DNA from 2 places in the Bacillus sp. ISL-47 genome. Region 1 is predicted to be linked to the other one. Evidence: riboswitches for the same ligand, from Rfam matches in the RefSeq annotation. Region 1 holds a riboswitch; the other holds the start of a gene.

The links. Region 1 has a riboswitch for thiamine pyrophosphate ahead of J7I93_RS16080 (3-oxoacyl-ACP reductase). Riboswitches for the same ligand answer to the same signal wherever they lie in the genome.
Region 2: it holds a riboswitch for thiamine pyrophosphate, as region 1 does, so the genes downstream of both, J7I93_RS12020 (YkoF family thiamine/hydroxymethylpyrimidine-binding protein) here and J7I93_RS16080 (3-oxoacyl-ACP reductase) in region 1, are expected to answer to the same signal.

The regions. Positions count from the first base shown of each region.
Region 1 is NZ_JAGGQS010000047.1:6,497-16,050, forward strand. Features, by position in the region: gene J7I93_RS16065 (CBO0543 family protein) at 1-403, opposite strand, end outside; gene J7I93_RS16070 (Cof-type HAD-IIB family hydrolase) at 541-1,290, shown strand; gene J7I93_RS16075 (OsmC family protein) at 1,579-2,031, opposite strand; TPP riboswitch at 2,187-2,297, shown strand; gene J7I93_RS16080 (3-oxoacyl-ACP reductase) at 2,413-3,174, shown strand; gene thiM (hydroxyethylthiazole kinase) at 3,193-4,005, shown strand; gene thiD (bifunctional hydroxymethylpyrimidine kinase/phosphomethylpyrimidine kinase) at 4,018-4,842, shown strand; gene thiE (thiamine phosphate synthase) at 4,832-5,485, shown strand; gene J7I93_RS16100 (hypothetical protein) at 5,959-6,243, shown strand; gene J7I93_RS16105 (hypothetical protein) at 6,385-6,669, shown strand; gene J7I93_RS16110 (exodeoxyribonuclease III) at 6,739-7,494, shown strand; gene J7I93_RS16115 (hypothetical protein) at 7,574-7,852, shown strand; gene J7I93_RS16120 (DUF3817 domain-containing protein) at 7,936-8,235, shown strand; gene J7I93_RS16125 (hypothetical protein) at 8,350-8,988, shown strand; gene J7I93_RS16130 (dicarboxylate/amino acid:cation symporter) at 9,364-9,554, shown strand, end outside.
Region 2 is NZ_JAGGQS010000035.1:3,160-24,394, reverse strand. Features, by position in the region: gene J7I93_RS12095 (peptidylprolyl isomerase) at 407-1,291, shown strand; gene J7I93_RS12090 (sporulation YhaL family protein) at 1,406-1,591, opposite strand; gene yhaM (3'-5' exoribonuclease YhaM) at 1,717-2,661, opposite strand; gene J7I93_RS12080 (LrgB family protein) at 2,901-3,590, opposite strand; gene J7I93_RS12075 (CidA/LrgA family protein) at 3,593-3,946, opposite strand; gene J7I93_RS12070 (AAA family ATPase) at 4,337-7,336, opposite strand; gene J7I93_RS12065 (metallophosphoesterase family protein) at 7,367-8,602, opposite strand; gene J7I93_RS12060 (LysE family translocator) at 8,826-9,458, shown strand; gene J7I93_RS12055 (ABC transporter permease) at 9,510-10,760, opposite strand; gene J7I93_RS12050 (ABC transporter ATP-binding protein) at 10,753-11,652, opposite strand; gene J7I93_RS12045 (YhzD family protein) at 11,951-12,136, shown strand; gene J7I93_RS12040 (enoyl-CoA hydratase) at 12,434-13,225, opposite strand; gene J7I93_RS12035 (long-chain fatty acid--CoA ligase) at 13,376-15,001, opposite strand; gene J7I93_RS12030 (coproporphyrinogen III oxidase) at 15,142-16,659, opposite strand; gene J7I93_RS12025 (Cof-type HAD-IIB family hydrolase) at 17,106-17,972, opposite strand; TPP riboswitch at 18,200-18,300, shown strand; gene J7I93_RS12020 (YkoF family thiamine/hydroxymethylpyrimidine-binding protein) at 18,563-19,177, shown strand; gene J7I93_RS12015 (ECF transporter S component) at 19,170-19,766, shown strand; gene J7I93_RS12010 (ABC transporter ATP-binding protein) at 19,750-21,235, shown strand, end outside.

The DNA of each region.
Region 1 (9,554 bases):
ACAATATAATATTAAGCCAAATATTATGCCAGCTATTCCACCCATTATCGTAAACATACATGCCTTTATGGGCAAATAAAGCCTGGATAATGGTGAAAAAAGTAATCCAAACCGCTGAATAAATAAATGCATGCTTTTTATTTTCCGGATAACGCTGCAGGTATATGATCAGAGCCATGGGAGTAATAAAAAATGTAAAAAATAAATTAATGATGGAATGATTGATCCACTCAGCAGTAATTCCTCTGAATGCCCAAAGTGTATGGTTATAATAGAGCATGTTGTAGGTCAGATTAATAGCAATAAAATACAAAACGGTAGGGTATTGCTTCTTCCATTGTGACCAATCTATAAAGCGGTAAGCAAATAGAATCCATACCACCACAACAAGTAGTAAATACATAGCTTCTCACCTTTCGGGAAATATATATACAGCTATTTCCAATTTATTTAAAAGTATTCATCATTCAGAGGCTTTCCTTTGAATGGAATAGTATTTCTTTATATAATGTCTTTATTGTTTAGGAAAGGGAGATTATGATGCCAGAAAAAATGAATGCACCGGAGATAAAACTAATCGCTCTTGATATGGATGGAACTTTGTTGAATACGAATGACGAAATTCCAGAGGAAAACCGCGAGGCGATACGCGAAGCAAAGGAAAAAGGGATCGAAGTTATTCTAAGCACCGGCCGTTCCAGACTTACAGCCCGGGACCATGCGGACTCGCTTGAATTAAACTCGTATTTAATTACGGTCAATGGAAGTGAAATTTTTGGTCCGGAAGGGAATTTAATTTCGAGAACCGCAGTTGACTCTACTATCATGGAATGGATGTGGACTTTATCTCAAACACATAAAACCCATTTTTGGGCTACCAGCTGCGATCAGGTCTGGAACAATGAAATGCCTGAAAATATCCATGACTATGAATGGCTGAAATTTGGATTTGATATCACTGATGATGAAGTACGGGAAATCATTCATAAGGAGCTCCAATCAAAGGGTGATCTGGAAATTACCAATTCAAGCCTAACCAATATAGAAGTGAATGCACTTGGCATTAATAAAGCAAAAGGAATCCAACAGGTTACGGAAATTCTTGGCATTTCCATGGAAAATGTGATGGCAATGGGTGATAGCTTAAACGATATTGCGATGATTGAGGAATCGGGATGGGGAGTTGCAATGGGAAACGCCCAGGACATTGTTAAAGAAACAGCAAATGCTGTGACTGCTTCAAATGATGAAGCTGGCGTTGCGAAAGCGATTCGGAAATGGGCTTTATAAGATTTTCGACCTGGCAGGCACCTTGAGAAAAAATATTTCGTAAACTGTTTAATTTTTTTGGCTCTTTCCTTTGATTGTTGTTTTTGCTTTTGAATTCAGACCGTTGATTTCCGCTGCGGGGATTTGCTTTCCGCGGGGAGCGATGCGAGCCTCCTCGGCTTCGCCTGTGGGGTCTCGCACTTCCCTCTCTTCCCGCAGGAGTCAAATGCCCTCCGCTACAATCAACTCAGTTATAAAAACTAAGTTTGCCTTCAAATAGTAACAAACTTTACGAATACAGCAATTTTTTTAAGCGGTTTTACGCATAATTTCTGCTTCCAATTCAACCTCAACATTTCCTTTAATGGCCCTTGAAATCATGCAGGAAGCTTCAGCTTTTTTGGCCAGTTTCTGAGCGAGGGCGAAATCTCTCTCTGAGGCGTCAGTCTTCAGGGTGATTATAGGCCGGTGGATAATTTTTTTGTATGTAATAATCCCATTGGTGACATTAACAATCCCAATGGATTCCATGGTCAAGTCTTCTTTTTCAAGTTTACTCCGTTCCATCATCGCTGCAAGCGTAATAATATAACAGGTTGCAGCTGCCCCTAAAAGCATTTCATCCGGGTTTGTGCCGATTCCCGGACCATCCATCTCAGGCGGTATTGATACCTTCGTCTTTAGTTGTCCGGATTCTATTTTTCCAACATCATTGCGCAGGCCCGGCCAATGTGCTTTCAAGTAAAATTGATGCTCTGCCATAAGAAAACCTCCCATGATACACTACTATTATCGATATAAAGCCAACGTCAAATTGCACTTATTCACTACTATTAACGATATAGAGACAACGACAGAATTGCAAGACTTTACAGATTTCCATTTTCAAGCTAAGATGAAATCAGCCAACTTAATAGTTTTACTGCTAGGGGTGCCCGATGCGCGGGCTGAGAAAGAAACCGACCTGTTTTTTACCCTTCGGACCTGATCTGGATTATGCCAGCGTAGGAAAGTAGTAATAGCGGGAACGATCATTCCTTCTCATTTATTATTCAGCCAGGTCCATTTAAGGATCTGGTTTTTATTTTGTCCGAAAATAAGCAGATAACTAGGTTGGACACATCCATGCAAAGGGGAATTCAGATGAAACTTCAAGAACAAATTGTGCTTATCACAGGAGGGAGCAGAGGCTTGGGCAGGGAGACGGCCAAAGCTTTTGCAAGAGAAGGTGCGAGGGTGGTTATTAACTATTTTCATAGCGAAGAGAAAGCTTATGAGCTCCAAAATGAAATTGGTGAACGGGCTATTGCCATCCAAGCAGATATCCGGGATAAAAGACAGGTTGTGGAACTATTTGAAAAAGCGAAAAACCATTTCGGTACACCCATAACGACTATTGTTAATAACGCACTTGTAAACTTTAAATTTGACCCGGTAACCAAAAAAGATGCAGAAACGATTGGATGGGAAGACTTCCAAATCCAGCTGGAGGGTGCTGTTCGGGGAGCTTTGAATACCGTTCAGGCTGGCTTGGCTGATATGAAACTAAACGGCTTTGGGCGGGTCATTTCGATTGGGACAAATTTATTTCAAAACCCGGTTGTTCCGTACCACGATTACACGACCAGCAAGGCAGCTCTCCTGGGGTTTACCCGGAATATGGCAAACGAACTTGGGCAATACGGCATTACGGTAAATATGGTATCCGGTGGCTTATTAAAAACCACGGATGCAAGCGCAGTTACTTCAAATGAAGTCTTTGAAATAATCGAAAACTCGACGCCATTGAAAAAGGTGACCGATCCGGCAGAGGCAGCTGATGCCATTGTATTTTTCGCATCGCCATGGGCAAGGGCTGTTACAGGCCAGAATCTTGTCGTGGATGGCGGACTTGTTATGAACTAATTGTGAGGGGGACTTTAGATGAATATTTACGAGATTAGCAGTCTTTTAGAAAAAGTAAGAGCCGCAAATCCGCTGGTACATAATATCACAAATGTTGTGGTAACCAATTTTACTGCCAATGGACTCTTGGCAATTGGAGCATCACCTGTTATGGCTTATGCGCATGAAGAAGCGGCTGATATGGCGAAAATAGCCGGAGCACTGGTTCTGAACATGGGAACTCTTACCGAAAAAGAAGTACAAAGCATGCTAATCGCCGGAAGGTCAGCCAACGAGCATGGTGTTCCGGTAATCTTTGACCCAGTAGGTGTTGGGGCAACTCCATACCGGACAGAAACCGCCAAAAAATTATTGAAGGAATTAAATATTTCCATCATTAGAGGAAATGCGGCGGAAATAGCCAATGCCGCCGGCCAAGCTTGGAAAATTAAAGGGGTAGACGCAGGGGAAGCTCAGGGAAACACGACAGAACTTGCAGGAAAGGCTGCAAAAGAGCTTGGCACGATCGCAGTCATAACAGGCAAACAGGATGTTGTTTCTGATGGAGTTTCAACTTACACCATAAAGAACGGACATCCCTATTTAACAAAAGTAACAGGTGCGGGCTGCCTGTTGACTTCAGTAATTGGCGCCTTTTCTGCTGTGGAAAAGGACCCGGTTAAAGCAGCTGTTGCCGCATTGGTTGTGTACGGAACTGCTGCCGAAATGGCAGCAGAGGCAACGAATGATAAAGGGCCGGGAACGTTCCAAATTGAATTTTTAAATAGCTTGTTTAACATTACCGCTTCAGATATTGAAAAGCTCGGCGCTTTTGAAAAAGTCAGCGAATAGGGAGGAGTTAAAATGATAATAAACAAAGCATTAACAATTGCCGGATCAGATAGCGGCGGCGGTGCCGGAATTCAGGCTGACTTAAAAACGTTTCAAGAACTTGGGGTTTTTGGCATGTCAGCATTGACAGCCGTTACTGCCCAAAACACAAAAGGCGTACAGGGAGTTTATCCGATGACTGCAGAAGCAGTCGTTGCACAAATCCAATCGATCGGGGAAGATCTTGTGCCCGACGCAGTCAAAACGGGGATGCTTTTTAATGCAGAAATTATCGAGGGAGTATCCCGTGAGATTACCAGGTATCAATGGAAAAATGTTGTTATCGACCCAGTAATGGTCGCAAAAGGGGGTGCGAGCCTGCTGCAGAAAGAGGCCATTGCTGCTATGAAGGAATATCTGATCCCTTTATCGATTCTTATCACGCCAAATATCCCAGAGGCAGAAGTTCTAACGGGATTGAGGATTAAAACGGACCAGCAAAAAAACGAAGCAGCAAGAAAGCTGCATGATATGGGCGCGAAGAATGTCATGATAAAAGGCGGGCACGATGAGGCTGAAAACGATGCTGTGGATCTTTTATTTGATGGCCAACGCTTTTATGAGTTTAAAAGTAAAAGAATACAAACGGTTAATACACATGGAACCGGGTGCACTTTTTCGGCAGCCATAACGGCAGGCCTTGCGGAAGGGATGACTGTCTCGAATGCTGTGGAGCGCGCCAAGCGATTTATCCAGGCTGCGATTGAAGATGACCTGCAGCTGGGAAGCGGGCACGGGCCTACGAATCATTGGGCCTATAACCGAAGGAAAAAGGAGATTTTTGTTCATGGCAGTTAAACCTGAAGAAATGAGAAAATTATTAAGGGTCTATTTTATTATGGGCAGTGTAAACTGCAGCAACGATCCAGAAGAAGTTCTGCAGTCTGCAATTAAGGGAGGAATCACTCTCTTCCAATACCGCGAAAAAGGCAAAGGCTGTCTTCAAGGGAAGGAAAAGCTCCAGCTTGCAAAAAGACTGCAAACGATCTGCCGGGCAAACCATATCCCTTTTATTGTGAATGATGATATTGAGCTGGCAATTGAATTAGATGCAGATGGCGTTCATATCGGACAGGAAGACGAGCCGGCTAGTATGGTTCGGAAAAAAATAGGCAATAAAATTCTCGGTGTGTCTGCCCATCGTTTAGATGAAGCAAGGAAAGCAATTGCTGAAGGCGCAGACTATCTTGGAATCGGCCCGATCTATCCTACCTCCACAAAGGAAGACGCAAAAGCCGTTCAGGGTCTGAGTTTTATTAAAGTATTAAGAGCTTCGGAAATAAAGATACCTTTGGTTGGGATAGGCGGCATAACAGCGGAGAATGCTGCTCCGATTATCGGAGCTGGAGCAGACGGTGTTTCCGTCATCACAGCAATAAGCCAAGCTGATTCGCCGGATGCATCTGCCCGGTTGTTATATGAAGCGGTGAACGAGAAGTGAAAAAGCAAAAAAATGCCCATTAAGCCGGGCATTTTTTTATATTTAGGTTGAAATGAGAGCTATTTGCCAGGATTTTAGCGGAAATTTTTATTAATGGGAGTTTAAACAAGAATTTAGGGGTTGAGATACCGTCGTTTCTTCAAATATCATCAGCTTTCGGCATTTAATCATCAATTCCGGGTAATAAATCGTCAAATTTGCCATTTTATCGTTAATTTCCTTTATATATCATCAACTTAGGCTGATATATCGTCAACTGAAACATCAGTGGCCTCCCCAGCCAGGAAAAAGTTTATTTGAAGAATAGCTTTTTTATTTGCATTTTCATCAATTTATTTGCAAATGATGTCCCCATTGAATGAAAGCATGAAAATTCCATTCATTTTCCGATTTAACCGTTTGAAGTCATCCCGTTTAACCCATTCTATTAAGGGTAGCTTTTTAAAAAACAATGAAAAAAGAGGGATGGAGAATTGAAAAAATGGATGGGTGCCGGTCTCTATATCCAAGGCATAGTCTTATTGCTTATTGTGTATTATGGCTTTTTTACGGGTTTGGTTGCTGCTGAAACGAAAATAACGGAAATTGAAGGAAAAGTAGAAGAAAAATATCTTCAAGCTTCAATCGATAATTACCTGAGCAATTATAATATGCACCAGGAATATTGGATACGTATGGAAGGTGGAGAGTCCATAAGGTTGACTGCCTCTTTATACAAAGAATTCAGCCGGGGGAAAAGATTAAATTGGTGCAGATGAATGCCGGAACTATCATTTTTAAGCAATAGGTACTGCTTCATAGCAGGCCTCTTTTTTATGCCAGCTTTCCTTGTCAGAATAATTTCTATATTTTACAATAGTTTTATTGCTGCTTGGATAACCAAGAGCGGGGGTGAGTTATTGAACGTTTTAAAATGGATATTTACGAACAAACAGACACTTTCCGAGTTTCTGGCGGTAAGTGTGCTTTATTTTTTTGTACTGCTTTTTCTGGATTATCTTAAATTAAATCTCCTGCTGGGACTTGTTTTCATAATAGGAGTCCTGTTTCTAGCCAGACTGTTTGAAGCGTTAATTTCGCTGGCGCTTGGCGATCATGACCAGGAGATCCCACAAAAATATTATATCGCAATGTTTTTAATTGTACCGGTACTGTCAATCATGGTGCGGGCAGCGATTCTTTAAGTGTGCAGTGGAGCCTTATTCATGTTAATCTGATAGTCTGATAGTTTTTCTATGTAAGGAGATTATTCAATGAAACTTGTTTCCTGGAATGTGAATGGAATTAGAGCCTGTGTGAAAAAGGGCTTTATCGATTACTTTTATAATGTGGATGCAGATATTTTTTGTATCCAGGAATCCAAATTACAAGAGGGTCAGATAGACCTGGTTCTCGAAGGTTATCATCAGTACTGGAATTATGCGATTAAAAAGGGGTATTCGGGTACAGCCGTCTTCACCAAACAAGAACCGCTTTCGATCCGTTATAGCATAGATGATACTGAAACAGAGCCGGAAGGAAGAATTCTAACCCTTGAATATGAAGAGTTTTATCTTGTGAATGTCTATACGCCTAACTCTCAGCGTGATTTGGCCCGGCTTCCTTACCGCCTTGAGTGGGAAGAACGGATTCGTGATTATCTGTTGGAACTTGATCAGATCAAGCCTGTCATTCTCTGCGGAGATTTAAATGTTGCCCATCAGGATATTGATTTAAAAAATGCAAAGTCCAATCGCGGCAATTCCGGTTTCACCGATGAAGAACGCGGGAAAATGACCGGACTGCTGAATTCAGGATTTGTTGATTCTTTTCGTTACAAATATCCCGAGGCAGAGGGCGCCTACACCTGGTGGTCTTACATGGCTAAGGTACGCGAAAGGAATATCGGATGGCGGATCGATTATTTCATTGTTTCCGAGAGACTCAAAGATAAGATAAAAGATGCGCAAATTCACTGTGACATAATGGGCAGCGACCATTGCCCGATTGCTCTTGAACTAAATATTTAACCCCTGGATCAGAACAGGGGTTTTTATTTTTGAAAAATTCGGCAATACTTTTATTACTATTTCATAAAGGGCTGGTAAGATGAACAAAACAGAAATGCTGACACTTTTTGTTCTTATTGAAAGGGTATATCCGGGTTTTAGGATTAAAAATGACATCGTTCAATATTATTTTTCGCAATGCCAGGACATGGACTTTGACGAGGCGATGGGCTGCATTAAGGAGCATATCAGGAAAAGTCCCTATCCTCCGTCAATCAGCCATATTGCGGCTAAAAGCTTGCGTAATCATTTAGCTGCAACAGGTTTTGAAACCTATTCCTGGCACGAAGAGTATGTCCTGGCTTACGATATTTCTTAGCAGCCTCCTATGGTATCTATCCTTAAGACAATGCTATAATACATGGGTATGGATAAAAAGAAATGAAGGTTGAGGTTGCTTTTATGCTAAAAACACCGATTGGAAAATTCAGATTCATGGGCTTTCTTGAGGGAGGATCTCTACTGCTCCTTTTATTTATAGCCATGCCTCTTAAATATGCTGCAGGTATTCCGGAAGCTGTCAGAGTTGTTGGCTCTCTTCACGGGTTCCTGTTCATCACTTACCTTTTCGTCATTGCCTATACGACTTTTAAAATAAGATGGTCGTTAAAATGGGCTGCAAGTGCAGTAGCAGTGGCATTTATCCCATTCGGTAATTTTATTTTGGATGTCTTTCTGAAAAAATCATCCTTAACAGATTAATAGAAAGAGAGAGAGCCTGCGCTATGCAGGCTTTTTCATTTGCCAATTCTCTTACAATACCTGCCAAAATTTATGATAAGATAAAAGAAAGATTTGTAGAATAGGAGCCTGAAAATGGAGGATCAACTGCTATTATCTTATGTATTCCTAATTTCTGGCATTTTTATATTTTTTGAGGCAGTTTATAATGGTTTTAAAGTACAGAAGCATAGAGGAATCATATCAGAAACCTGGGTGCCTCAACTAGTTCTCTTTTTGGGAGGGGTCGCCCAGCCTTTGATATGGTTTGATCTTTTTGAATTGGAACCCCTTGTATACATAACTATTATTCTGCTTATCGCACTTATTTATCTTTCTTTACATTTACATATAAAAGGACGCGTATTTGTCGTCCATGAAACCTCTAGAGCCATTCTGCTTGAAAGAATCCGCCAGGAATTGGATCAATATGCAATCACCTATTCGGAAGAAGAGAAACCGGACGATAAAGAAAATACCTTTATACTTCCAGATGATGGCGCTGTCATAAAAGTTAGCTGGCGAGGGGAGGAAAAGCCGGTGTATACATACAGATTAAGTTTTAGAAAATGGTGGCGAATTTATTACTACGAGGAAATCAAGGAGAATATTAGAGAATCCTACAAAGAAGAGAGAGAAGGAAAGGTATTCTGGAAACAGATTTTGACTAATGCCGGCAGCGGTGCATTTATTTTAGGAATGTTGATCTTTATGTTTTTTACAATGATGCCCTAGAGAATTTGGAGCTCTGCAGACAAAATGCTGCAGGGCTCTTATCAGTTATTACGCTTGCCAGCATAATAAACTGCATAATACAACCAATTGTTGAATAATCATTTTAATGTAAGCGCTTTCTTATTTTAGGTCTATGTTAAAGCTCAAGGTTGATTTTAGCACCCATTGATTGGAGCGGAAGGTACAAAATCCTAGAAAATGCTTCCCGATCTCCCTTTGTGGATTGTATTCAAGGAAGCTTATTCCCAGTCGTACTGGCGTGCGGTTAAAAGGGAAACTAATTGCTGGAGGAGGTTTCCGGACCGCCAGCTGTTCTCTGAGTGCCAAATCAACAGAAAATTTAACATAGTCACTAACTATAAAGGGAGGTTGATTATGTCTTTAACCAAGAAGATTCTTATCGGTATGGGCTTGGGTATTGTGGTTGGCCTGATTTTGAACTTGGCGCTGCCAGGGTGGTATGATGCCGCTTCCACGTATGTACTGGTACCTTTAGGGAAAATATTCGTCAACCTGATTAAAATGCTTGTCGTTCCGATTGTCATTGTGTCATTAATTTTGGGAAC
Region 2 (21,235 bases), on a different contig from region 1:
ACACCTCCCCTTCAGGCTGCTACCATATCCTAATCATTCGCCTCTGTGGTCGGATAGGCTTTTACCCGGCTAACCCGACTTCTTCAGGCTGCTTGAAACCTCCCATCAGAGGGTTTCCATGTATCATATGTACAAAAGGACGTAATGGGATGGGCAAATACCCAGATTTTCTAAAAATCACGTTGGATAAACAACCACTAAAGATGAATTTTATACCGCCCTTCTGCTTTTGTTATTTTTTACATTTATGGTATAGTAGGGATTGTGATTAAATTGAAAAAAGTTCTGTTAAAGCGCATTTCTGGTTATGGCACCCTGTTGATTGGAACGAAGCCGCCAGTATCTGGAGCGGAAATCAACAGACAAGTTTAACGGGGCTTTGAAAAAAAAATTAGGAGTGTTCAACATGAAGAAATGGATGATATCCCTCTCCATTGCAGCCGGAGTAATCGGGCTAAGCGCATGCAACAATGCTGGTGATGAGTCTGGTGATGTAGTCGTTGAAACAAAGAGCGGAAACATTACAAAGGACGAGCTTTATGAAGCGATGAAGGACAAATACGGGGAACAGGCTCTTCAAGAGCTCATTTATGAAAAGGTTCTTTCTGATAAATACGAAGTAACAGATGAGGAATTAAATGAGAAAGTAGATGAATTAAAGCAGCAGCTTGGCGCTAACTTTGAAATGGCACTAATGCAATATGGATATAAAGACGAAGAAGATCTAAGGGAAACATTCAAAACTGGCTTAATGCAGGAAAAAGCAGCCATTAAAGATATTGAAGCAACAGAAAAAGAAGTCAAAGAATATTACGATAACTACAAGCCTGAGGTAAAGGCCCGTCATATCCTTGTCGAAGATGAAAAGACAGCAAAGGAAGTAAAGAAAAAGCTTAAAGAGGGCGGAAAATTTGAAGATTTGGCAACAGAATATTCAAAAGACCCAGGCTCTGCTGCTAATGGCGGTGATTTAGGCTGGTTTGGCCCTGGAAAGATGGTACCTGAATTCGAGGAAGCAGCTTATGCATTAGATGTGAACGAAATTAGCGATCCAGTAAAGTCTGAACATGGGTTCCACATCATCCAAGTAACAGAGAAAAAAGAGAAAAAGTCATTTGAAGAAATGAAGGAAGAAATGGAATACCAAGTTAAAGTGTCCAAGCTTGACGGTGAGAAAATTCAGCAGGCGATGGAGCGCGAATTAAAGGCTGCTGATGTAGACATTAAGGATAAAGAGCTTAAAGGCATCCTTGAAGAACCTGAAGCTGAAGCAGGAACTGAAGAAAAATAAATTCATTTAAAAAACGGGCCTTCCTTAGGAGACCCGTTTTTGTTTTTTATTGATCTATTTGTCAGTTTACGGATGCCATAGATGAGAAAATATACAGCAGCTGTAAATTATATTTCACCCTGCAGATTGCTGGGAAGTTTTTCGCTCTTCTTTTTCCCTTTCTAGACGTTTCATATAAATCTCGCCTTCACGTTCAATGCTGTCGTGTTCTACCTGTTTCTCTTCCCTGCCTGTCTTGACAGCCATATATGCACTTGCAACGATCCCGGCTGCTACAAAATATACCCATAATGGAATCATTATTTTTCCCCTCTTTCTATCAAAATGTTTATCCAGTTATTATAGAAATGTATGCTTGTACTAAAAAAATATGATTGGGAGGGAAACAAAAAAACACCCCTCCCAAATGGGAAAGGCGGCTAATTTTAATTATGAAAAGTTGGCTTATAGAATGAACGATTGTCGAGTGCAAATACCCGTTCAGTAAATTCTCCCGGTTTCACTCTCTCAAGAGCCCTGTCCAGCATATTCATTTTCGCATCAATATTATCGATGTAATGAAGCATTTCTGCTTCCTTGATAAGAGGCGGCTTCGGACTGCCCCATTCAGCTTTGCCGTGATGGGAGAGAACCAGGTGCTGCAGAATCATGATTTCTTCACCATTGATGCCCAGTTCCTCGGCTGCTTTGCCAATTTCATTAATCATAATCGTAATATGTCCCAGTAGATTTCCTTCTACCGTATAGGATGTTGATATCGGTCCAGACAGTTCCGTTATCTTCCCTAAGTCATGCAATATGACTCCGGCGTATAATAGATCTTTATCCAGGCTTGGATACAGCCCGGCAATCGCTTTGGCCAAATCAAGCATGGATACAACGTGATACGCAAGGCCAGATACGAACTCATGATGATTCTTGGTTGCGGCCGGGTATTCAAGGAAATCCTTTTGGTGCTTCTTCAATAAATGGCGAGTGATTCTTTGGATATTGGGGTTTTTCATTTCAAATATATATTGGGTGATTTTACTCATCATTTCATCAGTACTTAATGGCGCTGTTTCGAGGAAATCTGCCAGCTTTACCGGGTCTGCCGGGGACGCCGGCCGAATTTGGCGGATTCTAAGCTGATTGCGGCCTCGATAATTCAGGATGTCCCCTGCCACCTTAACAATCGTTTCAGGGCTATAATTCTTCGCATCATCATCTGAAACATCCCAAAGCTTCGCTTCAATTTCTCCGCTTTGATCCTGGAAAATAAGTGTCAAGAATGGCTTTCCATTACTGGCGATCCCTTTAGTTGCACTTTTAATCAGTAAAAAAAGCTCGATTTGTTCTCCTACTTCGTAATAAACAATTCCTTTTGACATACGTGCACCGACGCTCCCTTCAAGAGGTTGTTCAAAAAGGCCGGGAAAAATTCCAAGCAGGCTTTTTTCCTCCTTTTTAAACACGCAATTCTATTAACCTAGTATACCATACAGACCCATTCCCCTACTAAACTAATCATTTACCATTCTAACGGTCTGACTGCGTTTTTTGCTTTATCCAGCACAAAAAGCCCATTCATCATTGGATGAATAGGCGTTCTCCATTTTTTGATATTTTATTACAGTAAAAGCAAAAACACTGGAATCAATAAAGATAGCAAAATCGCGGATGTTGTCATTGCTATGCATCCCATGGCCCCTTCTTCCTTTCCCCACAGAAGCGACCGATTGGCGCCAAGCATTTGAGCGGAGGTGCCCATCGCAAGGCCTTTTGCTGCTTTGCTTTTAATTCCAAGAAGTTGCAAAAGCCTGGGGCCTAACATGACAGAGAACAGGCCTGAAAAAAGAACAAAAAAAACAGTAAAGGCAGTGGTCCCTCCAAGGCCATCAGAAACGGTTAAGGCAACAGGCAGCGTTATGGAGCGCGGAATGAGAGACGCCTTGATTTCCTCGCTAAAATGGAAAGCATGGGACATCAGATAAACCGCAAATATACCTAAAAAGGTTCCAAAAAACACACCCGATAATATCTTCTTAAAATGTTTCTTCATTAGTGGCCATTCTTTATACAATGGTACTGCAAAAGAGACGATGGACAACTGCAAAAGCAGCTCAAATAAACTGCTTCCTTTTTGATAGTCAGCAAGAGGGATATTAAATAAAAGGAGAATGATGATCAGAAGGGCTGTTCCAGTGTACAGGGGATTGAGCCAGCTTTTCTTAAACTTTCTGAAGATCTGCAAGCTCGCGATGTAACTGCCAAGAGTCATCGTTATGCAACCTATACTGGTGAATAAAATTGAACTCATTTTTAGCTCCTCCTCTTTATTTTTTCAACCCATTGAACAGAGTACGCTGTTCCCAATAGACAGCAGAAGCTGCTTACAATCAGTACTAGAATAAAATGAAAATCCAATAGTGGAATAAAATTGGGAGATAAAAACAATCCAATGATAAAGGGGATAAACAATAGGGTCATGTGTTTGATTTGAAAGGCTGCTATTCTCTCTATCCAATCCAGTTTAACTAAACCTTTTACCAAAAGGGCTAATAGCATAATCATCCCCACTACACTGCCGGGGAGCGGAATATGAAAGACGGCAACAACAAAATTCCCTGCAAGAAGAAAAACAGCAAGTATAAATATTTGAATGGGCCATGGCAACTTTTATTCTCCTTCCTGAATACTTTTTACCAGCATAAAGCATAAAATCAGGAAAAACATGAAATGTGTAAGGTTTCCTTACATACTTTTTAACTTTTTGTTAGATTTTCTTCCTTCTCTTAAATATAGGATGTGTTAAAGCTAAATGTTGATTTTAGCACCTGTTGATTAGAGCGGAAGGCACTAATCCCGCGAAAATACAGTCGCATTTCCTTACGGCGAGGTGTTTATACAAGGAAGCTTTTCAAAGTCCAGCGGGAGAAGCGAGTCAAAGGGAGACCTCACAGGCGCTAAGCGCCAAGGAGCGTCGGACTGCCCGCTGTTCGCTGAGTGCCTGGAGCGGAAATCAACAGGCAAGTATAATAGAGCCTAAATATAAAAAGCTGCCTGTCATTTTCGAACAGGCAGCTTTTCCTTCGTAACCGACATTATTTGTTCTTCCTGAAAATATGGAAGCAGATGTTTATGACAGGTAAAAAATAAAATTTGCCGGTCTGGAATATTTTTTAACAAGCTGATCATTTTCTCAGTCCGGACATGATCAAAATTAACAAAGCTGTCATCAATAATGATCGGGAAGGGATATTTTCCGTAAATAGTCATCGCCAGCGCGAGCCTAAAGGAAACATATATCTGTTCCGCAGTTGCCTGGCTCAGCTCTTTTGCTTCAAAAGTTGCACCTTCCTTGCTTTCAATAAGAAACCCGTGCCCTTCCTCTTTAGGGTAAATGCGGACATAGTTCCCATTTGTTAAACATGAAAGATATTCTTCTGCCGTTTCAAGCATTTTAGGCAGACGTTCATTTTTAAAGCTGCTAATCGTTTTTTCCAGAATATCCTTCGCAGCGGCATACTTGGCCCATTCTCTGGCCTCTTCCTCAAATTCAGCTTTTAATAAAGCAAATGTGTGAAGCAGTTCAGCATAAGTCCCTCCCTCTTCAAGCAGCTGAATCTCATACTTTATTTCTGCCAGGCTGCTTTGCAGAGAAGGGATACTGTCACGAAGCTTGTTTAATTCTTCAGTAAGATTATGAATGGCCATTTCTGGATTTTCCACATTCATATATTTATCAATTTCATTCTGTGAGAAGGATTGAATATTAATTTGTTTACGGATTTGTTTAATTTGTTCATCAAGCTCAGCTAATTTCTGTGCTGCTATACCTTTTTCTCGATAATCTTCAGCTGTTTCTGTTCCCGCAAGTGCCAGCTGCTGATCGTATTCTTTATTAAAGTGTTCGAGTTCAGCAAGAACTGTGCTATATTCATCCTCCAGCTCATGGAGCTTGGCTTTTCTTTCTGCCAGCTTAATATGTTTCTCCGTTTCTTCCTTCAGTCTTTTTCTAAATTGGTATGCGACTTCTTGGACACTGCCCTGCTGCTCATTCAAAAGTTCCTTTAGGTGCTGAAAATTGATTAGCTTCTCTTGGATTCCCTGGGCTGCTGCAGTTTTTCTTTCCATTACATAACTCTTCTCCCTGTAAAGCGCCTTTAGCTGTTCAATAAGGCTAAAAGCCTCAGGCAAATGGGATTTGGAGATATCGGCAGGAAGGAATAGCAAATTCCCAAGTCCAATCATTTCTTTGTCAACATCAGCATATTCCTTTTCCCATTCTTCAAAAGATCCAATGACTTTTTCATATTTCTCATTGGCCTGCACATGCTGAAACTTATATTGACGGAGCAGGCTTTGCAATTCGCTGTCTTCTTGAAGCTGTGCCTCCAATTTAGCTGCATGCTGAATTTGAGGCTGTTTCAATTTGTCCTTTAGTGTGCTCTCTTTTTCAGCAAGAGCGACTATTTCATCTTTTATAAAGCTGTGATTTTCCTGCGAATGCTTTTTAGTAACCATGAAGCCACAATATGCTATTCCTATCAAACCTGCAAATGCAAGAACCCACGTTTGGCTCCACAATCCCCATCCAAACAATACAGCAAAAAGAATTCCTATTACTAAAAGCTGAGCTTTTTCCTGCTTTCTTTTTTTAGAACTATTTTTCCGCTCTTTTTCTTCAGCTTTATGGAGGAAAAGAATCCTTTCCTGTGTATCCTCCAGTTCTTTTTCAAGGAGATTCCTATCTGCTGAAAGGCTCAGTTTTTCCTTAATAGCTGCCCGTTCCGTTTCCGTTAGCAGCTGGTCTTTCAGCCCGTCCAATTTGCTTTCGATATCCTCCAATGCTGACCTTTCATCGTTAAAGCGCTCGTCCAGCTCCGACTTTTTTGTAAGCAAGCGATTATGGCGCATTTGAGCTTTATTTACCTTTTCTTTCATGAACACACTGGTGTCTACTTCTTCCAGCTGTGTTTCATCAATTTGAAGATGAAGCTTTTCCTGAAGGATCAAAATTTCCTCTGTAAGGTTTGCAAGCTTCAATGATAATTCGCTTTCTTCTTGCCTAAGCTTTTCCAATAATGGAATTCCCTCAATTGCTGCATTTATTTGCGGCTCATTCTCCAGCAGATTATAATCAGGCTTATTCTTCTCCAGCTCCTGTCTAAGAGTGCCTATCCTGGCCTCCAGACTTGCTTTACGCCCCTCCAGCGGGTGAATGAGACTTTCAAGTTTTTCAACCTTCGCCATTCCATCAACAGGGAATGAAATGTCTTTAAATTGTTCCCTTTCTCTTTTTAGCTCTCTTTCCTCTGTAATCAGCGGATAAAGCTCCCGCCATTCCTTTAAGCGATACAGCTTCTGCTGTGTATACTGCTGGTCATCCTGCATCCTTGTTATCTTCTTTTCAAGCGTTTCTTTTTCATGTAGTAATGTCCAATACTGTTCATTTTGCTGCTCCGCTTTTTTCAGATTCTGATGCAGCTTTTTCAATTCATTTAACTTTATGTTTAAACTCGGCTTTTTTCCGTTTGGCTTAAAGCGGCTTTCCAAATCTCTTTGAAGCGTGTTTTCCGCTGTTACCAGCTGGTCAGTCCCCAATGAGCCTGCTGAAAATAAATATCGTCCCAGGTCTTCACCCTTCATTTGGTTTATATTTTGCAAACCATGGATGTTAAAGGAAAAAATAGATTGAAAGAGGGACCTATCAACATGGTGAAGAAGTTCGCTTAATAGCTCTTCCCCTCCCCTTGTTCCATCTTCAAGAATAACGCTAACATCTCCGGCAGCCTTTCCCTTTACACGCTCGATAATAGCCTTCCCCTCTCCAGGAAAAACCGCTTTAAGCCTCCCTCCATACTTTGCTCCTTCCTTTGGCTCATACCTTAACTCTGACTGCAGCTTAGTCGGGAAGCCAAAAAGGATGCTATGGATAAAAGACATGATGGTGGATTTGCCAGCTTCATTTTCACCGTAGATCACTTGAAAGGATTGAATATCCGTTAAACTAAAATCCGTTAACTTTCCGTACCCATAAATATGTATATCGGTTATTTTCATATCCCCACCTCCTTCAATATATACAGCTGTTTAAGCATGCTCTTTGTATAAAAGGTCTATAAGCAGGGCCTCTGCCTCCCCGGCAAGCCTGCGCTTTTCATCGTCCTGAAGCTCTTCCAAATATTTTCTTGCCAGCGGGTGACCATACAAAGGAAGAGAACTTTCGTTATTATCTGCATTATCTGCAATTTGCTCTGCTGTTTTAAAAAGCTCGCTGAAAAAATCGGATTCCTTTACCAGTTTTTCTTTACTCCAGATTCTTTTTTCATTTACAGCCAGATTGGAAACCCACACGAATGCTTCCTCTTCTGTTTCTTCCTCCTGCAAGGCGTCAAGCATCTCACCATTTGCGATACTTTTCATTTCGTGGCCAGAAAGGGTGACATTGTTTAATGTAAGACTAACTATTGTCCCCTTCGTGTTCTGCCTTTTATCTTCAATCAGTCTTTTACACATTTCAAATAGATCATGAAAAGAATCAGCATTTGAAGCATTCACTCTCACTTCTTCCCATATTACAGCTGATGCTTCCAGGAACTCTGTCTTTGCACCCGTTTCAGTCAATTCAACCAAATAGCATCCTTTCGGACCCGTTTCTTTCCGGTTTCGCCCCTGTATATTGCCAGGATAAATGGCTGGAGGCTGTTCGTTTAATACTTCCCGTTTATGTATATGACCGAGCGCCCAATAATCAAAGTTTTTTTCAATCAAATCCTTTAATCGGAATGGAGCATATTTGTCATGCTCACTGCTTCCTTCAAAGTGGCCATGAAGGATCCCGATATGCAGATCGGCTCCAGCCTTCCTTGTGTAACGGTCAATCATCCGCTCCAGCACATGTCTCCTTGGATAGCTGAAACCATATAAATGGACAGAGGTGCCATTTTCAACTGTATGCTTCATCACTTCAACTTCATGCGAAAATATACGGACATTATCGGGCATTGGCATATGGACCCATTGTCCCTCCATATGATCATGGTTTCCATGAACCGCAAAAACAGGAATCCCTCTCTCAGCCAGACGCTCCATCTCTTTGCGAAAGCGGGTCTGCGCCCTAATGCTCCTGTCTTCCCCATCAAACAAATCCCCAGCCAGAATAACAAAATCCACCGCATTGATAATAGCTGCATCAACAATTTTGGAGAATGCCGCAAACGTGCTTTCCTGTAGCTTTTTAAAAATAGCTTGAGGCAAACTCTTCAACCCTGCCATCGGACTATCCAGATGCAGATCAGCAGCATGAATAAACGTTACCCTCTTCATATTAACTTCCTTTCATTCCTTTTCTTCCATTTTAACTCATCCAAAAAGCGAATGCACGTTCCTATTATAATTAGTTGATAAACTTCTTTTTTTCCTAAAAAGTTTTCGGGAAAATCCCTATCCGGTTTTAACCATGGAGGCTTGTGCATAAAAATGTACAAGTACTCTTTCCAAGGGATGAAAATACAGCCTGCGGAAAAATAAATGGGCGGAGTGGTCATTGTTGGGAATTGGAATTTATTTAAGTTATGTTTTTCTCGGACTGTCTTTAGCAGCCCCAATAGGGCCGGTTAACGCAGTCAGACTTGAAAAAGGCATTAAAAACGGCTTTTGGCATGCCTGGATTGTCGGAGTAGGCTCCATGTTTGCGGATGCCTTTTATATGCTGATTGTATACCTCGGTCTTGTGCACTTTTTGGACACTCCAATCGTACAGATCTTTCTGTGGCTATTTGGGGGATTTATTCTCTTATATACAGGATTTGAGAGCATTATTAATGCCAATAAAATATCCATTAACTACGTCCGCAGCAAAGATTCATTGTTCAAATGCTTTTTCTCTGGCTTCATTATGTCCGTTTCAAGTCCACTTTCTATCCTGTTCTGGCTTGGCATTTACGGATCAGTTCTGGCAAAAACAGCAGCTGCTTATGGAAAAGCCGAACTCTTTTTGTACAGTACGATGATTTTTATCGGACTTATGCTCTGGGATCTTTTTGTAGCAGGCCTGACAACAGGCTTCCGCAAGTTCCTGACATCGAAAGGTATTATTCTCATCTCCATTCTCTCTGGATTATCCCTGATCGGATTTGGCGTTTACTTTGCATTCGAAGGATTAAAGGCATTGTTTGCTTAAAAAATTTTAGCCATGAAAAAAGCTCCGCTTGGAACGGAGCTTTTCCCTTTCTTATTCATTTTTGGTTAGCTGAAGAGCTTTTTTAATATCTTTAAAAGAGTTGGATTTTCCGTACATTAATACGCCGCCCCTATAAACTCTTGCGCCAAACACAGCTAGTATTGTAATGGTTACCAAAAGAATAAGAATACCTAGCAAAGGCTCCCATGCAGGCAATGACAGCATTCCGACCCTCATGAACATTAGCATCGGCGTAAAAAATGGAATATAAGATGTGATCGTCACGAAGGGTGCTTCCGGCTGGTTCAAACCGAACATGGCAATCATGAAGCCCGCAACAACCATCATCGTCATCGGTGTAATCATCTGCTGGATATCTTCTATCCTGCTGACAAGCGAACCAAGAAAAGCCGCCAAAGTCGCATAAAGAAAATATCCAAGCAAGAAAAAGATAAGTGCATAGGCGATTGTAGAGGCAGGAATATCCCCAAATCCGAAGAATTCAAAAAAGCCGCCTTCCATTGAATCGAGATTTTGTTTAATTGAATAGTAGCCTACCAGTAAAATCAATGCCATCTGTGTCAGGCTGAGCAGTCCGATGCCCAGTATTTTGGCAAACATCTGCTTGATCGGCGACACACTGGAAATTAGAATTTCCATCACCCGGGAGGATTTTTCAGTCGCTACTTCCATGGCAATCATATTTGCATACATGATAACAGCAAAATAGATGACAAATAACAGGACGTAAACCAGGCCTCTCGCCTGGTTCAGTTCTTCCTCAGTTTTAGCATTTTCCTCCAGGGCTATTTGGTTAAAATCAATAGGTTCATATAATTTACCCAGCTCCTCAGGACTAAGATTAATTTGCGAAGCAGCCAGCTGGGTTTTTAGCTGCTGCAGTCCGCTCTGCAATTCGGAAGGAACGGCAGAATCAGCAATACTTCTTGCTTTATAGGCTGCTTCGGGGAGATTCTCCTTGTTAAAAGACAGCAGCAGCAAACCCTTGTATTTACCCTCTTTGACAGCTTCTTCTCCTCTTTCTTCTGTACCTTTGTAAGCTTCTAGGACGATGTCCTTGTTTATGACCTTCATTTGCTCTTCCAATGAACTAAAAAGCACACCGGTCTGGTCAATAACTGCGATTTTTTCTTCATCTTCTTTATTAAAAAAGTCAATAATGCCGGAAAGATTCGCAAGACCTACCACAATCAGCACAGTAATAACGGTCGTAATAATAAACGATTTGGTTTTCAGCTTGCTAAGATAGGTATGAAGAAGGATAGTCATAAAATTATTCATAGGAAGCACCTGCCTTTTCTATGAAAATGTCATTCAGGGATGGCTCTTCCAGCATAAATTTACGGACAAAGCCCCTCTCAGCAATCTCCTTAAATATTCCCTCAGCCGCTTCTTCTCCTGAAATCTGTATATGTATTCCTTCCGCAGTCTTCCTGGACTTAATTACACCAGGGCTATTGGTCAAAAAGCTTAAATCATAATCAGCGTGGATTACAAGATTCTTCTTTCCAAAGGAGCGTTTAATTTCCTTGAGAGAACCATGTACGACAGGCCTGCCTTTCTGCATAATACATAAATGCTCGCAAAGCTCTTCCACATGTTCCATCCGATGAGAAGAAAAAACAATCGTCGTACCATTGTCTTTTAGTTCCAAAACCGCTTCCTTCAGCTGCTCCACATTAACAGGGTCAAGCCCGCTGAAAGGTTCATCCAAAATCAAAAGCTTCGGTTTATGAATGACAGCCGTAATAAATTGGATCTTCTGCTGATTTCCTTTTGAGAGCTCCTCCACTTTTTTATTTGCATTTTCCGGGACTTTAAAGCGCTCTAGCCAATAGTCTAATTCCTTTAAAGAATCCTGCTTGTTCATTCCTCTGAGCTTTGCAAGATATACAATCTGGTCCTTTACCTTAAGCTTCGGATACAACCCTCTTTCTTCAGGAAGGTAGCCAATCAGCGGACTAGTTGAATAATCAATCCGCTTTCCGTTCCAAGTAATCTTCCCTCCGCTAGGATCCAGCAATCCCAGAATCATCCGAAACGTTGTCGTTTTACCTGCTCCGTTTGACCCAAGAAATCCAAACATCTCACTCTCGGGTATCGACAGAGACAAATTATCAACAGCCGTAAACTGGCCAAAACGCTTTGTAACATGTTCAAGCTGCAATGACATTTTCTAACTCCTCCTTTGCCTAACTTGTAATACGGACAAAAGGCGAAAAAGGTTCAATTTTCCACAAAAAAAAATATTAAGTATTAAGTTTTTCTTCCGTATAGGCAAGATTCGTTTTAAATTAAGGCCTTCAGCTTGTTTTCTCTGCTTCAATGGGAGCTATTGACTCCTGTAATTGCCCTTCAGCCCATTTCAGCCCGACGAGGCTTTGGCTTATAAATTTCTTTTGCACATTCACAAAAATTATGCAAGAATAATAGTAACTATCTGAATTTTATAATAAAGAGGGGGAATGAAGATGAAAACATACAAACTTACTGCCTTTGAGCAGGACGGGGAAAAGATTTTGGAAGAGTCCTTCCAGGCAGCAAATGATGATGACGCAAAGGGTCTCGGAGAAAAAATGCTCAAGGAAAAGGGCTTGGATGAAAAAACTCACCGCTGCACTTCTCCAGCAGGAAAACTTATTTTGTTTCATAGATAAAAAAGCAAAGGGCGCTTGCCCTTTGCTTTTTCTTTAGGCTCTATTAAATTTGGCTGTTGATTTCAGCACGAGGCACTCAGCGAACACGGGGCTACCGGGAGCCTCCTCGACGCTGTGCGCCTGCGGGGTCTTCCTTGGAGCGCTACTCCCGCAGGGCTTTGAATAAGCATCCTTGTATAAACACCTCGTCGTAAGGAAATGCGCATGCATTTTCGCGGGATTAGTGCCTTCCACTCCAATCAACAGGATTTCTAACAACAACAATAAGCTTTAACAGAGCCTTTCTTTAAAATCTATTTACTTTCCTTTAAAGACAGGTTTCCTTTTTTCAATAAAGGCCTGGATACCTTCCTGATGATCCTCGGTTTGTCTCATCTTATGCTGACCGAGTTTCTCAAGCTCCAGTACTTTTAGTAAAAGAGGACGGTTTTTATCTGCAAGGATTTTCTTCGTCTTGATCATGGCTTCTGTTGGGCTGTTAAGCCATTTGCTTAGCTTCGATTCAACAGCGGTGCGTAATTCGTCTTCAGCCACTTCATGAATAAGGCCTATCTGCAGCGCTTCGTCCGCAGAAAGTGCTTTTCCTTCCCAGATTAATTGCTTGGCTTTATCCTCGCCTATACGCTGCTGGAGGAAGAAATGAGAGCCTCCATCCGGGATTAATCCTATTCCAATAAAATTCATAGCCAGTTTGCTGGATTTCTCTGCCAATATATAATCTGTTGCTAATGCAAGACTGAAGCCAAGGCCGGCTGCTGCCCCTGCAACTGCACTGATGGTCAGCTTCGGCATGCTGTAAAGGGTTACAACCAGCTCATTGATACATTCCATAACCGAGGAGAAATCGCTTTCATTTGCTTCCAGGAGCATCGTTTTAATATCTCCGCCTGAGGAAAATGCACGGCCGTTTCCTTTTAAGACAACGATATCTACCTCATCCATATGGCTTACTTCCTTCATTATCGCCAATAAACCTTTTAGCATTTCAATATTTAATGCATTCAATGATTCCGGCCTGTTCATCTCAACGGCTGCAACACGCCCTTCGATTTGCAGATTGACAGTATCAGTTACAAAATCTATTGCCAAAATCCTTCCCCTCCTTTTCTTCGTTTCTTTTATTATAAAGAGTATTATTATATTTAAAAAGCATTATGTCTAAAAATTTTAAATTTTGTCATTTATTTTCATAGATAAAGGGCAGCACCTAAAATAAGGATGCTGCCCTTAATTAATGTGTTACTGTGTATTTCCTGTATATTCTTTTTGAACTTGATCCCTTAATGCCATCTTTAGAAATTTCCCAACAGAAGTCTTTGGGATTTCCTCAAGGAACAAAATATCATCCGGAAGCCACCACTTCGCAAATTGCGGTTTAAGGAATTCATATAATTCTTCTTTCATTGTCTTGCCTTTAAAAGGTTCTTTTAAGACAACACATGCTACCGGCCGTTCCTGCCATTGCTCATGAGGCACAGCAACTACTGCTGCTTCGAATACAGCTTCGTGTGCCATTAAGGTATTCTCTATATCCACAGAGGATATCCATTCTCCTCCACTTTTGATCAAGTCCTTCGTTCTGTCAACAATTTTCATAAACCCTTCTTCATCTATTGTCACGACATCACCCGTATACAGCCAGCCATCGCGAAACGCTTCATTTGTCCGTTCATCCTTGTAATATTCGGATGCAATCCAGGGGCCTCTTATCGCAAGCTCGCCCATTTCCTTTCCATCCCATGCGGCTTCTCCATCCTTGCCGACAACTTTCATCTCCAAGCCTGGAACAAGGATGCCCTGCCTGGCTTTAATATCAAGCTGTTCCACCGCAGAAAGCTCTTCCTGATAGCTTTTTAGAGTCGAAATGACTACAAGCGGACTTGTTTCAGTCATTCCATAGGCATGCATGAAAGGAATTTTATGTTTTTGCTCAAACGCTTTAATCATACCTTTCGGAGCTGCAGATCCCCCGCAAAGTACCGAACGGAGCGAACTCATATCATACTCGTTTTCATCCAGCTCTTTTAAAAGGCCCAGCCAGATTGTAGGCACCCCGGCTGTAATGGTTACTTTTTCTGACTCGATGAGCTCAGCCAGCAGCTTTGGAGTAAAGTAAGGGCCAGGCAATACGAGTGTCGTCCCGAACCAAACAGCAGCAAATGGCAGCCCCCAGGCATTTACATGAAACATTGGGACAACAGGAAGTGCGATGTCCTTCTCGCTAACAGCTGCACTATCGGCCATTCCCAGTGCCATGCTGTGGAGGACAATTCCCCGGTGTGAATATACGACACCCTTTGGATTGCCGGTTGTAGCAGAGGTATAGCACATCCCTGCAGCTGAATTTTCATCCAAATCATCAGGATATTCATAATTTCCGCTTGCTTCTTCAACCAATTTTTCATAATGGTAAACTGGGGAGAGCGATGTTTCCGGCAATTCTTTGTCGTCGGTCATAATAATATATGCCTTGACGGACTTGAGTTCATCCTTCACCTTCTCGATTAGCGGAACAATGTCGGGATCGATGAGCAGCACCTTATCTTCAGCATGATTAATGATATAGGAAATATGCTGAGGCGACAGGCGGATATTAATCGTATGGAGGACGGCTCCACTGCATGGGATTGCAAAATAGGCCTCAAGATGGCGATGATGGTTCCAGGCCAGCGTTCCGACCTTATCCCCTTTATCAACCCCTAACTTTTGCAGGCTTTCTGCGAGCTTGCGGGTTCGTTCTGCAATTTCTTTATATGTAAATCTTTTAATTCCGCTGGACGTCCTGGATACGACCATTTTCTTTGGAAAATACTGTTCTGCCCTCTTAATCATCTGGGTCATAGTCAAAGGTGTTTGCATCATCATTGCTACTCCTCCTTATTGTAAACGCTTTCATTTTATATTAGCTTATAACCAGTTATACCTATTTCTTTCATTCTATTTATTTGAGATAAAGTCCTTTAATTTTTAACTAAATTTTCTAAAAACATACAAAAAATCCCTGCCTATTCAGTCAGGGATCTTTGTTTTTTATTAAACAGTTCATTTAAAATTTTCAATTTCTCGTCAGCATAATGCTCGAAGCTGTCATTATATGACTTGGGGTCTTTCGGATTGGCAAAATGAGTTATTTTTCCTGTTTGAGGATCAATGAATTTGCTTGAGGCTCCACAACCAAGGCCAATGATTGTTTGCAGTTCTTCCATGATCATAATATTATAGATGCTCTCCTGGTTTGGAAGTGCATAGCCGACATTTTCAAGATTGCCGAGAATATTTTTCTGGCGGTACAAGTAATAGGGTTCATAGTTATGATCGTTCGTCCAATTTTCCGCCATTTTCATCATTCTTTCGATTTCTTCCCGATCGGCAACCTTATATTTTTGCTTATTTTTTGTCATTTCAGATGCACGTTTAAAAGATAATGTATGGACAGTTAAAGATTCCGGCATCAGTTTCTCCGTTTCATTCAGAGTATGGGAAAACTCGGATACACCTTCCCCGGGAAGACCAATAATTAAATCCATATTAATATTGTTCATCCCCATATTGCGGGCAAGGTGAAATTTATCAACTGTTTCTTCCACTGTATGATGACGGCCGATTGCCTTCAGCGTTTCCTGGATATAAGATTGCGGATTGATGCTGATGCGGTCAATATTCCATTTCTTCAGCACTTCCAGTTTTTCAGGTGTAATTGTATCGGGACGGCCAGCTTCCACTGTTACCTCACGGATATTTTGTACATCAGGGAAAGACGTGTACATTTCTTCATAAAGCATGTCCATTTCATCCGCGGTAATGCTTGTTGGTGTCCCGCCGCCGTAATAAACAGTCGTAATTTTAACATTATTTTCTTTCAGCCATTCACCAATTTTACGCATCTCATAATGCAGACCGCCAAGGAAGGAGTTCACAGACCCCTGTCTGCCGTTAATAGCATATGCCGGGAACGTGCAATAAGCACACTTTGTCGGACAAAAAGGAATTCCAATATAAATGCTGACCTCATTTTGGAGGTTATATAAATCCGGAACAACAGCCAGCTGCCTATCAACGATATTCTGCATTAGCCGAATTTTTTCGTCCGTAATCAAATATTCTTCCTTCAGCTGCTGATGGACTTCATGCTGTGGCGTCTTGTTTTGCATTGCGCGATGAAGAAGTTTCGTAGGGCGAACCCCAGTTAAAATCCCCCACTTTTGCGTAATGCCTGTCCAGTTCTGCAGAACTGTCAAATATACATGAGAAACAGCATTTTTCACTTGTTTGAAATTCTCTTTCTCCGTTTTAGCAGGTACGAATGCTTTTTCAAAAACAGCCAGCCTTTTTTGGCCTTCTTTGTCGGTCAGTTCTGCTCGTGCCTTAAAGCTGGCACCTTGTTCCAGGCGAAAACCAATCGTTAAATCAGCTTCTAAAGCTTCTCCTAAAACCACTTCGCACTCCTCGAAAAATAGATTTCCAATCAGCCGAAGCGGCCGATGAAACCGTTCATCCTGTATACCTAATATTGAAATTTTCAAAGCGATCACCTTTTTAAAAAGAATATAATGAAAACTGCCATCATTCTGTTAGCTAACGGCAGCTAAAAAGTCGATTTTCTTTGTTGCTGACAAACTTCTTTAAGTGTACAGAAACGGGTAAAGGAGGTCAATATAGGGTAAAAGATTCCTACTAGATTGGTAAATTGCTTAATGGCTATATTTTGTGGCATTGATATATGTTAAGCCGGAATCCTGCTTTTGCGTCGTGCCGCTACTTTTATGCTTCGTGCCCAAATGGGCTTGCGTCCTCCTGGCACTTTTTTCCGTTATTTTCACGACTCTTTGCGTCTTTCTCTCCTTTTTGCATCATCTCCCCGCTCCAGCCTGCATTGCGTCCTTATTGCTCTTGCTTTTGCGTCAATTTCTCAATTTTATTTTCATCAAAAAAGAGCCGATTATCATAATCGCACTCTCTTTTGTTTGCTTTATTTTAATAGATTCATTTTCCTCAGGAATTCGATCGGTTGCTGTTTGCGGAAGTGCTCTTTGACCATATAGCTGACTCCGTTTTGGTTATTGGATCGGGTTAGCCAGTCTGCAGCTTTTTTCACTTCCGCCGGGGCATTGCCCATTGCCACACCGAGGCCGGCTGCTTCGATCATTTCCAGATCATCTATAGAGTCGCCAATAACGACCATTTGGTTTCTTGAGATTCCCAGATGTTCTCCCAAATAAAGCAATCCGTTCACCTTGGATACTCCTGCGGGAACAATATCCATGCGAAGGTCATTCAGTTTTATGATGTCGATGTTTTGAAACATGCCTTTAATAGAATCATGAGCATCTTGCAGGTCCTCTTTATCTTCAAAGTAGACTTCGATTTTTGGAGGTGTGACAGGTTCATCCAAAATGGTATCGCTCAATGAATCTACAAATTGCTGTGAGTAAAAGATGGGATCTCCTGTAGTAAATACTGTTTTAGCAAGCATATTGGAATTTAGTTTTGTTTTGTTTGCCAGGGAATATTTTTCGTGCACCAGCCTGATTTGACATGTGAAGCCTTCAAGCAGGCGCACTATTTCAAACGTTTCATCTTCCTGTATACGTTTTACAAAAATTGGTTTTTCCGGAGAAGCGGCAATATAAGCCCCTCTGTGTGTGACCAGCAAAGAATTAAGTTTCAGCGCTTTCGCCACTTTCTTTGCAGAAGGAAAGCTCCTTGACGTTACAAGCGTTACATAAATTCCTTTTTGCTGTACATATTCAATCGCTTCTTTAGTGGATTTATGAAGTCTTCCATTTGATTGGAGAAGTGTTCCATCAATATTTAAAGCAAGCATTCGGTATATCATCTACTTTGCCCCCTATTCTCGGTGTAAAATTGTCCTATTACACTTTTATGAAGAAATGCAATTGATTAGAACATGACATGGACAATGCAAACATTTTTCTTTAGCTTGTAGGAATTGGCAATGACTACTTCAATTTGAGAGACTGTTTAATTCAAAGAATTATAAATTATCCATTTACAATTCAATGTTCGCGTATTAAGATGGAGTCAAATAAAAACTGCATATCAAGTTTGCACTAGGGGAGCTTTTGGCTGAGAAGAACATTCCGTTCTGACCCTTATGACCCGATCTGGATAATACCAGCGTGGGGAAGTGCAGGTGAACGGCTATCATTTTTTATGTATTGATAACATTCAACTGCATTTCCTCATGGAAATGCAGTTTTTTATTTTTAGGCTGTGATAAAGCTAAATGTTGATTTCAGCCCCTTGTTGATTGTTGCGGGTGAAGTGAGTCATAGGGAGATCACACAAGCGCTAGACGCCGAGGAGGCTTCCGGACCGCCTGCGGTTCGCTGAGTGCGTGGAGCGGAAATCAACAGGCAAGATTAACAGAGCCTATTTTTATAAAAAATTAGGAGGAATGACAGTATGCAAGAAAATTTCTTATGTGGAACAAGCGAGATTACAGGGTGCAGATTTTCTATTTATCCTATGTCTGACCGGTTTGTGGATATTATTTTATCGGCACTGAATGAAGTGGACACAAGCAAGGTATGGATGGAAACTGATGATGTCAGCACATGTGTGCGCGGCCGTTCCATTCATGTCTTTGATGTTGTAAAAGCCATTTACCTGGAAGCAGCCAAGCATGGCGACCATGTTGTTTTCAATGGCACTTTTTCAAACGGCTGTCCTGGAGATACGGCAGGCGATGCCTACCTAGCTGAAAATGAAGAGAGAGCAAATAAGGAAAAGTCTTCAAGTATCCTTCAGAAAGTTGCCGCCCAATTTGCCCTTTATCCAATGGGAATCCCTACATATATGGATGTCATAATGGACCAGGTGGAGCTGGCAAAATCACAGGGCACTTTTTCAAAAGGTGTCCATTATGCTTCAAGACTTGATGGAGATGCACATGCTGTTTTTAAAACGCTTGAAGATGCATTCGAGGGATGTAAAAAAAGTGATTCCACCCATATTGTTATGACAGTTAATATGTCTGCGAACAGCCCTTCCAATAAGGGGGCTGAATCATATGCTTGAAAAATGGAAGCTTCGTGAAGTGATCGTCCTTTCTGTTTTGGCTGTTGTGTTTGCGGTGGTTTATCTCGTTTTTCTTCAATTCGGGAACGTACTTTTTGGGATGTTCGGCTTGATTGGCTATGATATTATCTTTGGAATCTGGTTTATCGTTTCGATTATTGCTGCCTATATTATCAGAAAGCCCGGGGCTGCCTTTTTATCGGAAACCATTGCCGCAACGGTCGAGGTCATGATTGGCAATGCCGTCGGTCCACGCCTTATCATTTCGGGCATGATACAAGGAATTGGCGCAGAAGCTGTTTTTGCGGCTGCAAAATGGAGTAATTACCGCACTTGGATTTTAATCGCGGCAGGTATGGGCTCATCTGTCACAAGCTTTATATGGGGTTATTTTATTTCAGGCTATGCTGCACTTTCACCAGGTTATGTGACAGCCATGTTTTTCGTCCGGCTAGCAAGCGGCGCTTTACTGGCAGGTTTACTCGGAAAATGGCTGAGTGAAAGTCTGGCAAAAACAGGTGCATTGAGCAGCTTCCCGATCGGCAAGGAACGGAAAAGGGGAAAACCGGACAATGGAATTACGGCTTAACGAGGCTATTCTAAAGACAAAGCAGCTTACTTTTAGGCATGAAGAAGAGAAAAACCCTGTTTTTAATGGTGTGAATTTAAACCTTTTTCCTGAGGAGGCAGTTCTTATTCTCGGGCCCAGCGGCTGCGGAAAAAGTACACTTGCACTTTGCCTAAATAAATTGTACCCCGAGGCTGTAGATGGCCATCTTGAAGGATTGGTCTCTTTTAAGGGAAAATGGCTGAGCGCATTCAGACCAGGTGAGATTAATAGAAGCATTGGAATGGTATTTCAGGATCCTGAAAGCCAGTTTTGTATGGTAACCGTCGAGGATGAACTGGCGTTCGGACTGGAAAACATGAATATTCCTCCTGAGGATATTGGGCCAAAGATTGATCATGCACTTGAACTTGTCAACCTTCTCCCATATAAACATGCTAGGATTCACACCCTCTCAGGAGGGCAAAAGCAGAAGCTGGCTTTGGCATGTGTTTTGTCATTGGAACCGGAGATCCTGATCCTTGATGAACCGACAGCAAATCTGGATCCTGCCTCAAGCAGCGAGCTTGCCAGCATCATCAAGAAGCTTAGAACTAAGCTTTCACTTACACTGCTGATCATTGAACACAAACTGGATGAGTGGATTGATCAAATTGACCGCTGTCTGGTTTTGAACCGAGGAGGCGAAATTTTATTTAATGGCAAGCCGGATGCCTGCTTTACTGATTATGCAGAGGAGCTTCAGTCAGAAGGAATCTGGCTGCCAAGCACAGTAAGAGCTGGCCTTATAGCAAAGAAAGCCGGATTTTACTCCGGGTCCGCCCTTCCGCTAAACCAAAATGAACTAATTAAGGGATTAGCAGACCCTGATTCAGCAGTTCGGCTTTTTGAAAAAAAGAAAAATGTCTTAACTGGCTTAGCGGATCAAAGTATTCTTGAAGTCCAAAGACTTTCTTTTAGCAAAGGCGGAAATGAACTGTTAAAAGATATTAGTTTTTCTGTTAAAAAGGGGGAATTTATTGCAATAGCAGGACCGAATGGATCCGGTAAAACCACACTTTCCAGACTTCTCTCCAGATTAAATTGGGGTTCCTCCGGGGAGATTTCCTTTCTTGGACGTTCTCTCCCCCAATGGAAGGAGAATGAATTGAGGCAGAAAATGGGCTACATTTTCCAGAATCCGGAACATCAGTTTATTACAGATTCTGTGTTTGAAGAAATTGTTTTCAGCCTAAAAGTTATGGAGATGGAAGAAGCGGAAATAAATGAAACAGCTAAAACTATACTGAAGCAGGTTCGTTTACATCAGCAGGCACATCTTCACCCTTTTTCCTTAAGCCAAGGGCAAAAACGGCGGTTAAGTGTTGCAACCATGCTTGTGAATAAGCAGGATTTGCTGCTGCTTGATGAGCCTACATTTGGACAGGATGCCAATACTGCACGTGAACTTATGGCTCTTTTAGAGGAGAAGATACACGATGGAGGATCCG